2 regions of the Marinobacterium aestuariivivens genome follow, and region 2 is predicted to be linked to the other one. Evidence: riboswitches for the same ligand, from Rfam matches in the RefSeq annotation. Region 2 holds a riboswitch; the other holds the start of a gene.
The links. A riboswitch is a leader RNA that binds a small molecule or an ion and turns the genes downstream of it on or off. The one in region 2 is predicted to bind cyclic di-GMP.
Positions count from the first base shown of each region.

Region 1: another riboswitch for cyclic di-GMP. It lies ahead of ACFQDL_RS03195 (dockerin type I domain-containing protein); the one in region 2 lies ahead of ACFQDL_RS10960 (alpha/beta fold hydrolase).

Region 1 covers NZ_JBHSWE010000001.1:616,625-622,161, reverse strand. The annotation lists gene ACFQDL_RS03200 (MSCRAMM family protein) at 1-272, shown strand, start outside; gene ACFQDL_RS03195 (dockerin type I domain-containing protein) at 425-1,786, opposite strand; cyclic di-GMP riboswitch class I at 1,857-1,952, opposite strand; gene ACFQDL_RS03190 (hypothetical protein) at 2,828-3,130, shown strand; gene ACFQDL_RS03185 (prealbumin-like fold domain-containing protein) at 3,474-4,148, shown strand; gene ACFQDL_RS03180 (MSCRAMM family protein) at 4,193-5,503, shown strand.
Region 2 covers NZ_JBHSWE010000001.1:2,099,052-2,104,588, reverse strand. The annotation lists gene ACFQDL_RS10975 (ATP-grasp domain-containing protein) at 1-80, opposite strand, end outside; gene purE (5-(carboxyamino)imidazole ribonucleotide mutase) at 84-572, opposite strand; gene ACFQDL_RS10965 (hypothetical protein) at 802-948, opposite strand; gene ACFQDL_RS10960 (alpha/beta fold hydrolase) at 936-1,559, opposite strand; cyclic di-GMP riboswitch class I at 1,698-1,775, opposite strand; gene ACFQDL_RS10955 (MATE family efflux transporter) at 1,872-3,242, opposite strand; gene ACFQDL_RS10950 (AAA family ATPase) at 3,395-5,537, opposite strand, start outside.

The DNA of each region.
Region 1 (5,537 bases), 1.5 Mb from region 2:
ACGTCGAGATTGATAACGATGCGGTTTGTGGAAGTGGGAATGAGGAGACAGTAAGCTTCCACAATACTCCGCTCGGAAAATTCACCATCAGCTATGAATCCTTGCCGATGGATGGCCATGGTGCAACCAAAGCGACTGTGACCTGTACTGGCGAGGGTGTCGGTACTGTTATCGCTGAAGTCGATCTGTTCGATGGTGACAGCCAGGCTTCCAGCGAGCTCAACTTCGAGACGCAGGCGACCTATACCTGCACCATTGTAGTTGACCCGTAAGCGCATTCTTACCGGTCGTCTGTAATGAAAAGGGCGGGATCATGATCCCGCCCTTTCCTATCTGTATATCAGTTACTTCTCAGTTGGCCGAGACGAGGAGGCCCTCACTGGTTGTCATATTTCCCGCCGCATCATAGACTCTGATCGCAAGTTCATAGAGCCCCCCGCTTGGGGACATCCCACCAGCAGTAATGAAAGGGTGATGTAAAGCCGAAGCTGGGAACCGGATCGGTGGCAGTGCACTGAATCCGGCCATCCACAAGGTACTCGACCTTTGTCACAGCGGCGTTGTCCCAGACATGGCCCTTTATCTGATAGTAGGAGCCTTTGGCTATGCTGCCGCCTTCCGGTTCCATTACCCGTCCTGTTGGCGCAATGATATCCTCGGTCATTGGCAAAGCGCGCCCAACCAGCGACGAGACGATATCGATATCGGACTGGCCGACATAACCATCGCCATCCACGTCATACCGACGCCATTCCCGGGAGTTGGTCCAGAGATAGCCGGGATCGCTGGGGTTCGGGCTGATCTGACTCTGGGGGATGCCGTTGCCTTCACCGATATACCAGCCGATCTCTTCGACATCGAGATTGTTTACAACTCCGTCGTCGTTGAAGTCAACCGGAGAGCTGTCGATTTCGTCGTCGGCAGCACTGTTGTCGACCCTTGCTTTGAGGTAGTTGCTGCCCCACAGGATGTAGGGCTGGTAAACGCCATCAACATAGCCGACCGAATACAGCAGCGTAGCCATGGAGTGTTCCAGGCTGTCATTCCAGCCATCGCTGTCGGCATCGGCATTCATGCAGCGATTGTAGAAATTGATTGCCCAGTCGTTATCGCTACGACCGTCAAGTACGATATTGGTCGCAGTGGTACTGCCAACGTTTGTTACCTTAACTGTATAGAGCGCGTCGCCGGAGTTGTATCTCGGAAACATGCATAGCTGCGCCATGCCGGCATTTGAGGCGGCAATGATCTCTTTTCCTTTCTGGCTCGGGTCTGCGCTATACATGTCCTGATCGGGCACCACGCTTGAAAGTGCGAGTTCAGATCCGTCCCATGACAGATTAACGGTGACGGCAGCCGCATGATTCACACAGCCGGGATATTGCGGTGTAAAAGTAAAGCTTTCACCTGGCTTTAATCCGCCGATCGCTTTCCAGGCCAGTTCGTCGTCCTCGCCCAGGCAGTTGTCCTCCCGGGGGCCGTAGCGGAAGTAGTAGTCTTCGACCGTCAGTGCGAGCGGCGAATAGGTCGATGTTGCCGTACTGTCTTTACCGGAACCCCCGCCCTTGGTGGTGGGTTTGCCCGCGAGTGCCGGGTTGCCGAGCATCAGTGTGGCGGCCGCTATGGCCAAGGCCGTGCCGAGCGGGCGCTGACGGTCGCGCTTGACATTGACGAAACGGCTTTTCAGGTTCGCATCGTTGCAGCCTGAAGTGGTGTTGAAGCAGTGACGGGAAGCATCGGGTCTGGTAGCCCTTGGCTGCGCGAGCAGAAGCCTGGATAGGCGCATTGGGTCTCTCCTGAAATTAAAATTCAGCAAAGATCCTCTAGCGGCCTGTCCGTGATGAGGGTAACTCTCCTTCGGCGGTCCGGCGATCCTCGGATACGCCCGTGAGCGTGCTCGAGGACCCGTAACTTTGCGCCACCCAGTTGCTCGGGCTTTGCCTTTGTCGGGAGAGGATCTTGTCTGTTAACAATCTGTGTAGCGGACCGTAATCCGCGTATTGCATCCAGATGCTTTAGCGACGGCTGTCACCAATTTCCCTGTTCGGCTCCGTATTCGGAGGTCCGCTGGTCACTGTTTCATAATTGGACCAGTTTCTGTTCAACACAAACGCTATGTCCTGTTGACTGTAAACGAACTATAACATGTCAATCTGGATGTCATTTATACAGAAGTGGAATATGGCAAGAGGCTTCTGTTACTTATGTGAACAGAGCGCTAACAAGTTGTTGCCAAAAGGAGACGGCTATAGTTTATTACAAATATATCGTTAACTTTACGATACAGTTCTTGAACAGAAGCCAGTCCGTTTTCTGTTGATGATCTGGACGCGGGAGCCGGATTATCGACTGTGCAAGGAATATGGACAGTATCCTGGCAATGTCAAGCCGATACATTCAGATAACTGTATCAAATTAGTGACAGTTTACCCCCCTAGTGTTTCCTTTATGTAAATCATCTATTTAGTGTCACTTCAGAATCAGCCTGTATCAATAGGTTAACAGTTTCTTCCCGGCTTCCTTTTTTTCAAATAAATTCCTTATGGGTCAGTCGCTTATGGAGTTGGTCCAGGCGTTGCTTGCATGCCTGTCAACCTCAGGCGTTCTGTCGAGATCCAGCATTCAGTCCCCGACAGGGACCTCCGACAGTTTGTATTGCTGGAGACATCGAGCAGGTCCTGAGACAAACGGTTGAGGTGACTACGGGCTGGACAACGAGGGGAATCGCGATGACAGGCAGGAGAGTGCACTACAGGAGCCAGGTACCCAGGCCTTTTTTTGATGGCACATACATAGATTTTTCAGGTGAATTCGGGAGGGGAATACGATGCATTTGCACAACAATCGGCAAGCACTGAGAGCGTACCTGTGCGGTGCTTTCCTGAGCCTTGGGTTATTCGCGCTGCCTGCGTGGGCGACCCACCCTCTGGTCAGCCTTGATGGTAGCGATTTCGAGATCGAGGATCCGGGCATGCCCGGTGACGAAGAGCCCGGCGCGAATATCAGACTGGATGACCTGGACATGATCGACTGGGCTGATGCCAGCGGAGCGCTTACCAGTGGTGTGGACTGGAAGCCTGACGAGAATATCATTATCGGGAATAAAAATGACGATACCGCTTTTGGATAGGGTACCGATGAAGACGACCCGATACCGACCGTCGTTGCGGGGGCGTTCCGCCCAACAAAAGCGATCTGAAGAAGTTCGGTATCTTTACCGAAGAAGGCCTTACGGACACCTTTATCCATATGTTCTGGACACGGGTACAGGACCCTTCGGGCACCACGAATATGGATTTCGAATTCAACCAGTCGGATGTGCTTTCGGCTAACGGCGTAACACCGGTACGCACGGCGAAGGACATGCTGATCCAGTACGACCTGGCAAACGGGGAACCCGACCGGAACTGTTCATCTCTTTTTGGGAAACCGAGGAAAGCTCCGGTGGTGTTCCAGCCAGTCAGGTGTGCGAGGTGCTGAAAAGTTACCCCTGTTGGGGGGCTCGCACCAATCTTTCCAGCGAAGGCCTTGCCACCGGATCCATCAACAAGGTTGCAATTCCACACGGAGAGGCAGATGGCCTCGATGAGGGAATGGGGCTAAGTGCCCGTACCTTCGGGGAGGCTTCGATTAACCTGACCAAGGTGGTGGGGGCCGGGGAATGCGTCACTTTTGGCAGCGCCTATTTGAAAAGCCGTTCATCCGATTCCTTCAATGCCGCCCTCAAGGACTTTATCCCGCCATTGGCTATGACTGTCAGTAATTGTGCCGGGGTAAAGATCAGGAAAAAGGATGATGCGGGTGAGCTGCTGCCGGGAGCCGAGTTTACGCTTTACAAGGACAATGCGCCTAAAGGCGAGTTTGACGCTGGAGACACTGCCGTTCTGGACAGTGATAATGCGCCATTGACCTGTACGACGGCTGCAAACGGTGAATGCTCCTTTACCTTGATATTCGAGGGTGATTACTGTGCGGTTGAAACGGACCATCCGGATCACTATCTTCCGGCCGATCCCGAGTGCTTCACGGTCGGCCCCGCGATTCCCATACTGACGGTGGACTTTATCGACCGTCGGCTTGGGTCTGTCCTGGTGAAAAAGTCGATCAGGACGGAGCGGCGCTGTCCGGTGCAGTATTCAAGATCATAGATGCCGATCCCGATGATGCCGACGTGCCCACGCAGCCTGTTACGATGATCGAGGGGACCAGTGGATATCACTGTGCGGATGACTTGCCGCTGAAAGATGCGTCGCTGGCCGAGATCAGCTATACGGTCAGTGAAACCACGGTTCCTGATGGCTATATCGGCGCTTCCGACGCATTGACATCTGCGGTATTCGAAACCTGTGCTGAACGCAGTACCGGCTCACCCGACCTGACGTTCGAGAACACCTCTGCCAATTTCAAGCTGATCAAACTGGACGATACCGGCGCGGCGCACAGCGGGATAGCCTTCACGCTGTTCCGGGACGACGGGGATCTTCAGTACGATCCGCTTGTCGATACCACGGTTTTCGATGCCAGCTGCGTCACGGACGCCAACGGCGAATGTACCTTCGAAACCGTGCATGCAGGCAATTACTGTCTGGTGGAAACCACGGTGCTGGACAACTACATCGCCGCGGGCCCGCAGTGCTTCAGTTTCGTGCCGGGCGCGGATCCGGACCTGACCTATACCTTCAGGAACTGGCGTCTGGGCTCCATCCTGGTCAAGAAGACCGATGAAAACGGTGCGGTGCTGGCCGGCGCTACCATGGAAATCACGGCCACCAGTGTCGCGGATGCGAATATTCCGCCGCTGAACATTGCGTTGACCGAAGGCCCGGATGGTTACCACTGCGTCGACGGCTTGCCGCTGAAGGATGCCTCTTTGGGCGATATCAGCTATACGGTCAGTGAAACCGGTGTGCCGGACGGTTACAACGGCGCCGCCGATCAGACCACGAAGCCGCTGTTCCAGTCCTGCGACGAACGCAGCACCGGTGCTCCGGACTTGACGTTTGAAAACGAACGCAAGCCCGGGGCGATTAAAATCACCAAAACCACCAAGGATGTTTCCAGTGATCCCGCCACCGTGGCACATCCTGACGTGGCCTTCAGTATCTACGACAGTTCGGATGTGTTAATCGATTCCATTGTGACGGATAGCGACGGTATCGCCTGTCTCGGTGACCTGGATGTCGGTGAAACCTACAAGGTTGTCGAGACCGCGCCGGAGGGCTACGCGGGAGAAACTGCGAAAACCGTGCTGGTGGACGACGATGCCGTTTGTGGTGAAGGCAATGAGGATGCGGTAAGTTTCCATAATACCCCGCTGGGCAAGTTCACCATCAGCTATGACTCCTTGCCAACGGACGGTCATGGCGCTACCAAAGCAACGGTGACCTGTACGGATGCCGGTATTGGGCCTGTTGACTTGTTCGACGGCGACGTCAGCACGTTCAACAGTCTGAACTTTGAAAGCCAGGCTACTTATAATTGCACGATCGTAATCGATCCTTAGGTCTATTGCATCTGATTATGCAAAGAGCGGGTAT
Region 2 (5,537 bases):
TCGAGTCCCATCGGTGCGCCGGCCTGTTTCAGCATCCGGCCGAGCTGGCCGTTACCGATGACGGCAATACGTGGCAGCATGCTTCAGCTCCTCGGGTCCGGGTTGTCCAGGACGGCCTGGGACTGGGCACTGCGCCACTGCTGCAGCCGCTCGCGCAGCGCCTCATCGCGGGTAGCCAGGATCTGCGCCGCCATCAGACCGGCATTGAAAGCGCCGGCGCCGCCGATCGCCAGGGTGCCGACGGTCACGCCGCGGGGCATTTGGACGATGGAATAGAGGCTGTCGAGGCCACTCAGTGCCTTGCTCTGAACCGGTACGCCCAGCACCGGTACCAGGGTCTTGCTGCTGATCATGCCGGGCAGGTGGGCGGCGCCGCCGGCGCCGGCGATGATCACCTCGAAGCCGCGCTCGGCCGCTTCCTCGGCGAAACTGAACATCTTGTCCGGGGTGCGATGAGCCGAGACCACCTCGGCGTGGTACGACACACCGAGGGTGTCGAGAATGTCGGCAGCCTCTTTCATGGTGGGCCAGTCGGAACGGGAGCCCATCACTATGGCGACTTTTGCACTCATTACCTTGTCCTGTCAGGAGATTCTAAGGATCGATCGGGCGGGTTGCCGGGAGCCCGGAACCTGAACCCGCCCGATTGCAGAGACGGTTCTGTCGGGAAAACCGACAAGGATAAGACGCCCTCGGGTTCAAGGCAATCTTTGTCGGCATTTGGCCGCACTTCGCAGGCTTTTCAGTACCGAAAGGGTTGAATCTGTCAGGTGACGTCGCTCCAGGCCGAATGCTCCGCATTCACCGCAAGGGCGGGTTTGCTGCCGCTATCCTGGCGCGCGAGCCGGTGACGATGCCGTCGCGGATCCGCGTGGCGCCGTTCGAGTCGACACCCTGGTTGCCCCGATCGATCAGGCTCAGGGTGGCGACGGGAATCAGCGTTTGCATCTGTTCGGCCAGGCGGCGAGAAGGCTGCGGTGTCTGACGATTGCAGACAAGGTGCACAGGCATGGGCAGTGACAGCAGGTCATGGGGGTGCAAGGCATTGCGGTAAAGGTCGGCGAGTTCATCGACGATGCCTGGCAGCCGGCGCAGCAGCTGGCTTTTCTGCTTCGGTCCCAGCAGCCACCAGATGACGCGCCCGAACCAGAACTGGACGAAGACCTGGCAGCGAGCGCCGTGGCGCCGGCGGCGTGCAACGCGATGACATGGCTTGCGAACCGGCTTGCGGCCTCCCAGCTTTCCCAGTCGTGGAGCTGGCGCAGCAGGCTGAAGGCGGCGGGATTCACCAGGGTCAGCGACAGCAGTTGTTGCGGGCGGGCCAGTGCGGCCTGCAATGCCGGAACGCTGCCGTGGGCGTGCCCGATCAGGTGGCAGGGACCGTCGATCCGTGCCAACTGCTGCAGCAGTCGCGGCAGTGCCGACTGGTCGGCAATCTCCACCCGGTATTCCCGGTTCAGTTGCCGGGCCAGTGCCGGCCCCGGACGCCAGCCATGGCCCGATACCAGCAGTACGGGGCAGCGCTCGTCGCTGATCGGGTCCGCTTTGCGTGACAGCATGGTTGTTTCCTCCGTCTGTGTCGCAACCGGTGATGCCGGAATCGCTGCAGCGGGAGGAGCATCGGGCTGGCAGAGCTGAAAGCGGGCGGCCGAAATGTCTGCAAGCGGGGAGAACTCCTTCCCGTTGTCACACCTGTGTGTGGCAACCCGGCTATTCCGAGACGGAACCCGTGGCTTTGCGTGATCGACAACTCGCTGATCGTGCCCTTTCAGTATCCAAGATGCCCTCTAAGCTTAGGTTCCGCAGTTGCGTTATGCCTTGGGAATATTGCCTAAATTATCGATATCCGGATAAGGTACGGACCGATACCGCTATCGCGCCGCGAGGGTCGTCCCCACCCAGGGGCGTTTCAACTGCTGACGCAGTCGCAACAGCAGGGCTGTGCTGGCCAGCAGGATACCGGTACCCAGGCCGAGCCAGATGCCGATGGCACCGAGTCCGGCGCCGTAGCCGAGCAGAAGTGCCAGCGGAAACGCCAGCAGCCAGTGGCTTACCAGGATCAGCTGCATCGGCCTCTGGGTATCCTGCAAGCCGCGCAGATAACCGGTCGTCTGGGTGGCCAGGCTGTCCGCCGGCTGCGCTACGGCCAGCAGCAACAGCAGCGCTGCGGCAATTTCGAACAGCGGCAGCCCGCGTTCGGCCTGCGGCAGCAGCCAGATAATCAGGGATTCCCGCCCGCCGGCCAGCAGCAGCGCCAGCGGCAGACCCCAGAGCAGCGCCAGCCACAGCTGGACCCTCAGCACCCGGTGCATCCGGCCGGAGTCGCCCGCGCCAAGGGCCAGTCCGGCCCTGACCGTGGCCGCCTGCGCCAAACCCAGCGGAACGGCATAGAGCACACCGGCCAGGCGCAGCGTCAGGGTATGGGCCGCAAGCTGGTCGATGCCGAAGCCGGCGATCAGCAGCGTCGCCAGCAGGAAGATGCCGGTTTCGCCCAGACTGGTCATGCCGATCGGCAGCCCCAGACGCAGCAGTTTTTGCAAACGCGCCCGGTGCACCTGCAGCAGTGCCCGGCCGACGGGGCGATACCAGCTGGCCCGGTGGGCCATCAGGCTGAGCCAGACCAGCAGGACGGCGGCGCAGAGTGCGGACGACAGACCGATGCCGGCCAACCCCATTTCCGGCAGGCCCCAGCGTCCGTACATCAGTCCGTAGTTGCCCAGGGCATTGAGCGGTAGGCTGAGCAGCATTCCGCCCAGGATGACCCGGGTCTGTTCCCAGGCAGCGAAACACTGGTGCCAGACGCGGACCAGCAGTAGCAGGGCGCAGGTCAGCGCCATCATCGGCGCATAATCGGAGGCGGCATCGACGATGGCGGGCTCCGCTCCGATCTGCGCCAGCAATCGCGGTGACAGGCTGATCAACAGGGCGCAGGGCAGGGTCAGCAGCAGGGCCAGCTGGAAGCTCTGGCCGATCCAGCCCGCCACTTCCCGCTCCCGGCCAGCGCCCCGGCATTCGGCCAGCAGTGCAGAAAGGGCGCCGATAACGCCGCCGCCAAGATAGAAAACGATCGAATAGAAGTCGCTGACGGCGGCGCCGGCCGCGAGTTCCGCGGTGCCGAGCCAGGCCATCATGAGCACATCGGTAATGGCGATGCCCATCGACAGCAGTGACGCCAGGGTCAGCGGGGCCGCAATGGCCAGGGTTCGCGCCAGCTCGTGGCGCAGCGTTCGTGAATTCGTCATGGTCAGCCTCCCGTTTGCATGCAGTCTGACGGGCTGGCGTCAAGGTGCGGTGCGGCGCGGCGTCAATCCAGCGTCAATCGGGAGAAGTCGGGCCTTCAATGTACGGGCGGGGGCGCTTGCAGGCAATCCGGGAACCCGGCAGCGGTAAAACGCTACCGCAGCCAGCTCAGGCAATGCAGCAGGCCGGTCTGGCGCAGCTCCTGTTCGAGCCGGCCGGCGTCGATCCGGCCCTCGGCCAGCGCCAGGGCGCGGTCGGCGTAGAAATGCGCCCAGCGCAGGTCCCGGCCGCGGGCATAGGCGAGCAGGGCATCGCAGCCCTCGCGCAGTGCCGCCAGATCCTGGTCGGCCAGGGCGAGGTCGATCTGCAGCTGATGCACATGCAGGTGGCAGTGGGGCAGGCATTCCGGTGTCAGCAGCGCCAGCGCCTGGGCCATTCGCTCGTGCCGCGTCGCGGCATCGGTCTGGCCCATGGCCTCTATGGCGCGCAACCAGGGCTGTACGAAGTGGCGGGCGCCGGGTTCGAGGCTGGCGTCGGCGGCCGCGATATGCTGCTCGAAACCGGACCGGTCGCCCTCCTGTTGCGCCATGTAGGCCAGTTGTGCATGGCCGTCGACGATAAAACGGCGGGCGCCGAGCTGCCGGGCCAGGTGCAGGCTGGCACTGAAGCAGTCCCTGGCGGCTCCGCGGTCGCGCCGTGCGAAGTGGTGCAGCAGTCCCTGCAGGCTCAGCAGCAACATGCCGGAGCGGGGCTCCGGACGGCGCTTCGACAGCCGCTCGGCGGTGGCCAGGCTCTGCAGCGCGGCCCCGGTGTCGAGCTGGTACAGCTGGCAGGTGGCGACCATCGCGTAGTTGTTGACCGCTTCGCTGAGCAGGTCCCGGGTCAGCGCTTCTTCGATGGCCCGACGGAAGTGGTCGCAGGCCTGGCCCATCTGTCCCAGCATGTAATAGCCGTCGCCGACGCCACTGAGTGCCCGCACGCGCCAGCGCGGATCATCGCAGCGGCGGGCCTGCTCCTGAGCCCGCAGGCTGGCGTCAAGGCAGTCCTCCTGCCGGCCCAGGGTAAACAGAATGCGGCCGCGGGTAATATGCAGGCGCGCCTGCTGCTGGCACGACAGGCCATCGCTCAGGCGGGCTGCGTGGTCGAGCGACTGCAGCGCCTCGTCGAACTGGTCCTGGATGGTCTGTGCATTGGCGATGCCGAGCCAGCTGTCGACCTGGCGCGCCGGTTCGTCGCTGAGGCTGATCGCCTGGTCGAAGGCCGCGATCGCCTCGTCTATCCGACCCAGCCGGGTCAGGGCTTCTGCCTGCTGCTGGTGCAGTGCCCAGCGTTCTTCGTCGACAGCCAGCGGCAGTACCTGTTCGCAAAACCAGAGCGCGCGCTGCGGATGCTGGTGTTCGAGCAGTTGGGCGATCGCCTCGAGGGTACGGGGTACCGCCTGTGCGTCGCCGGCATGGATCAGGTGTTCGGCTTCGCGCACCCGCGAGCGGCCGGCATAGAAACGTGCCGCACGGTAGTGGGCTTCCTGCCGCTCCTGGCGGCCGAGCTGGGCGTAGAGGCTCTCCTGCAACAGTGCATGGGCGAACTGCAACTGCCCGTCGCGCAGGCGCAGCAGACGCTGTTGTATCAGCCGCTCGATCAGTGCCGGTTCGGCATCGCCCAGTGTCAGCAGGTCCTCGCTGCCGAACTGCTGGCCGAGGACCGCCGCCAGCCGGACCAGGCGTCGCGCGGGTGCGTCGAGACTGTCGACGCGTGCGGCGACCAGGCTGGCGATGCGCAGCGGCAGCTCGCTGCCGGTCTGCCCTTCGCCGAAACAGAGCAATTGCTCGAGGAACAGGGGATTGCCTCCGGCGCGTTGCTGGCAGCGCTGCGCCATCTCGCTGTCGGGATCGAGGCCCAGGGCCCGGATCAGCTGCTGCGTGTCGTCCGTCCGCAGCGGCGTCAGATCCAGGGTCAGCAGGGGCAGCTCGCCGAGACTGGAACGCCAATGCGGACTGAACGGGTGGCCTTCGAAGCGGCTGGTCAGCACCAGCAGCAGCGGACAGCCGGCGCCCGCCCGGGCCAGTGCCGTCAGGGCGGCCATGGTGGCGGCATCGGCCCAGTGTATGTCCTCGATGGTGATCAGCAAGGGCGCCGAGGGGCTGAGCTGGTTCAGCAGTGTTTCCAGGGCGGCATGCTGTGACGGGGACTCCGCTCCCGGTGTCTGTCCGTCGGTGGCCAGTCCCGCCAGTTCGGGCAGTCCCGGCAAGGGTCCGAAGCGGCGTTGATAGTCATCGACGGCGGCTCCGAGCCGGCCG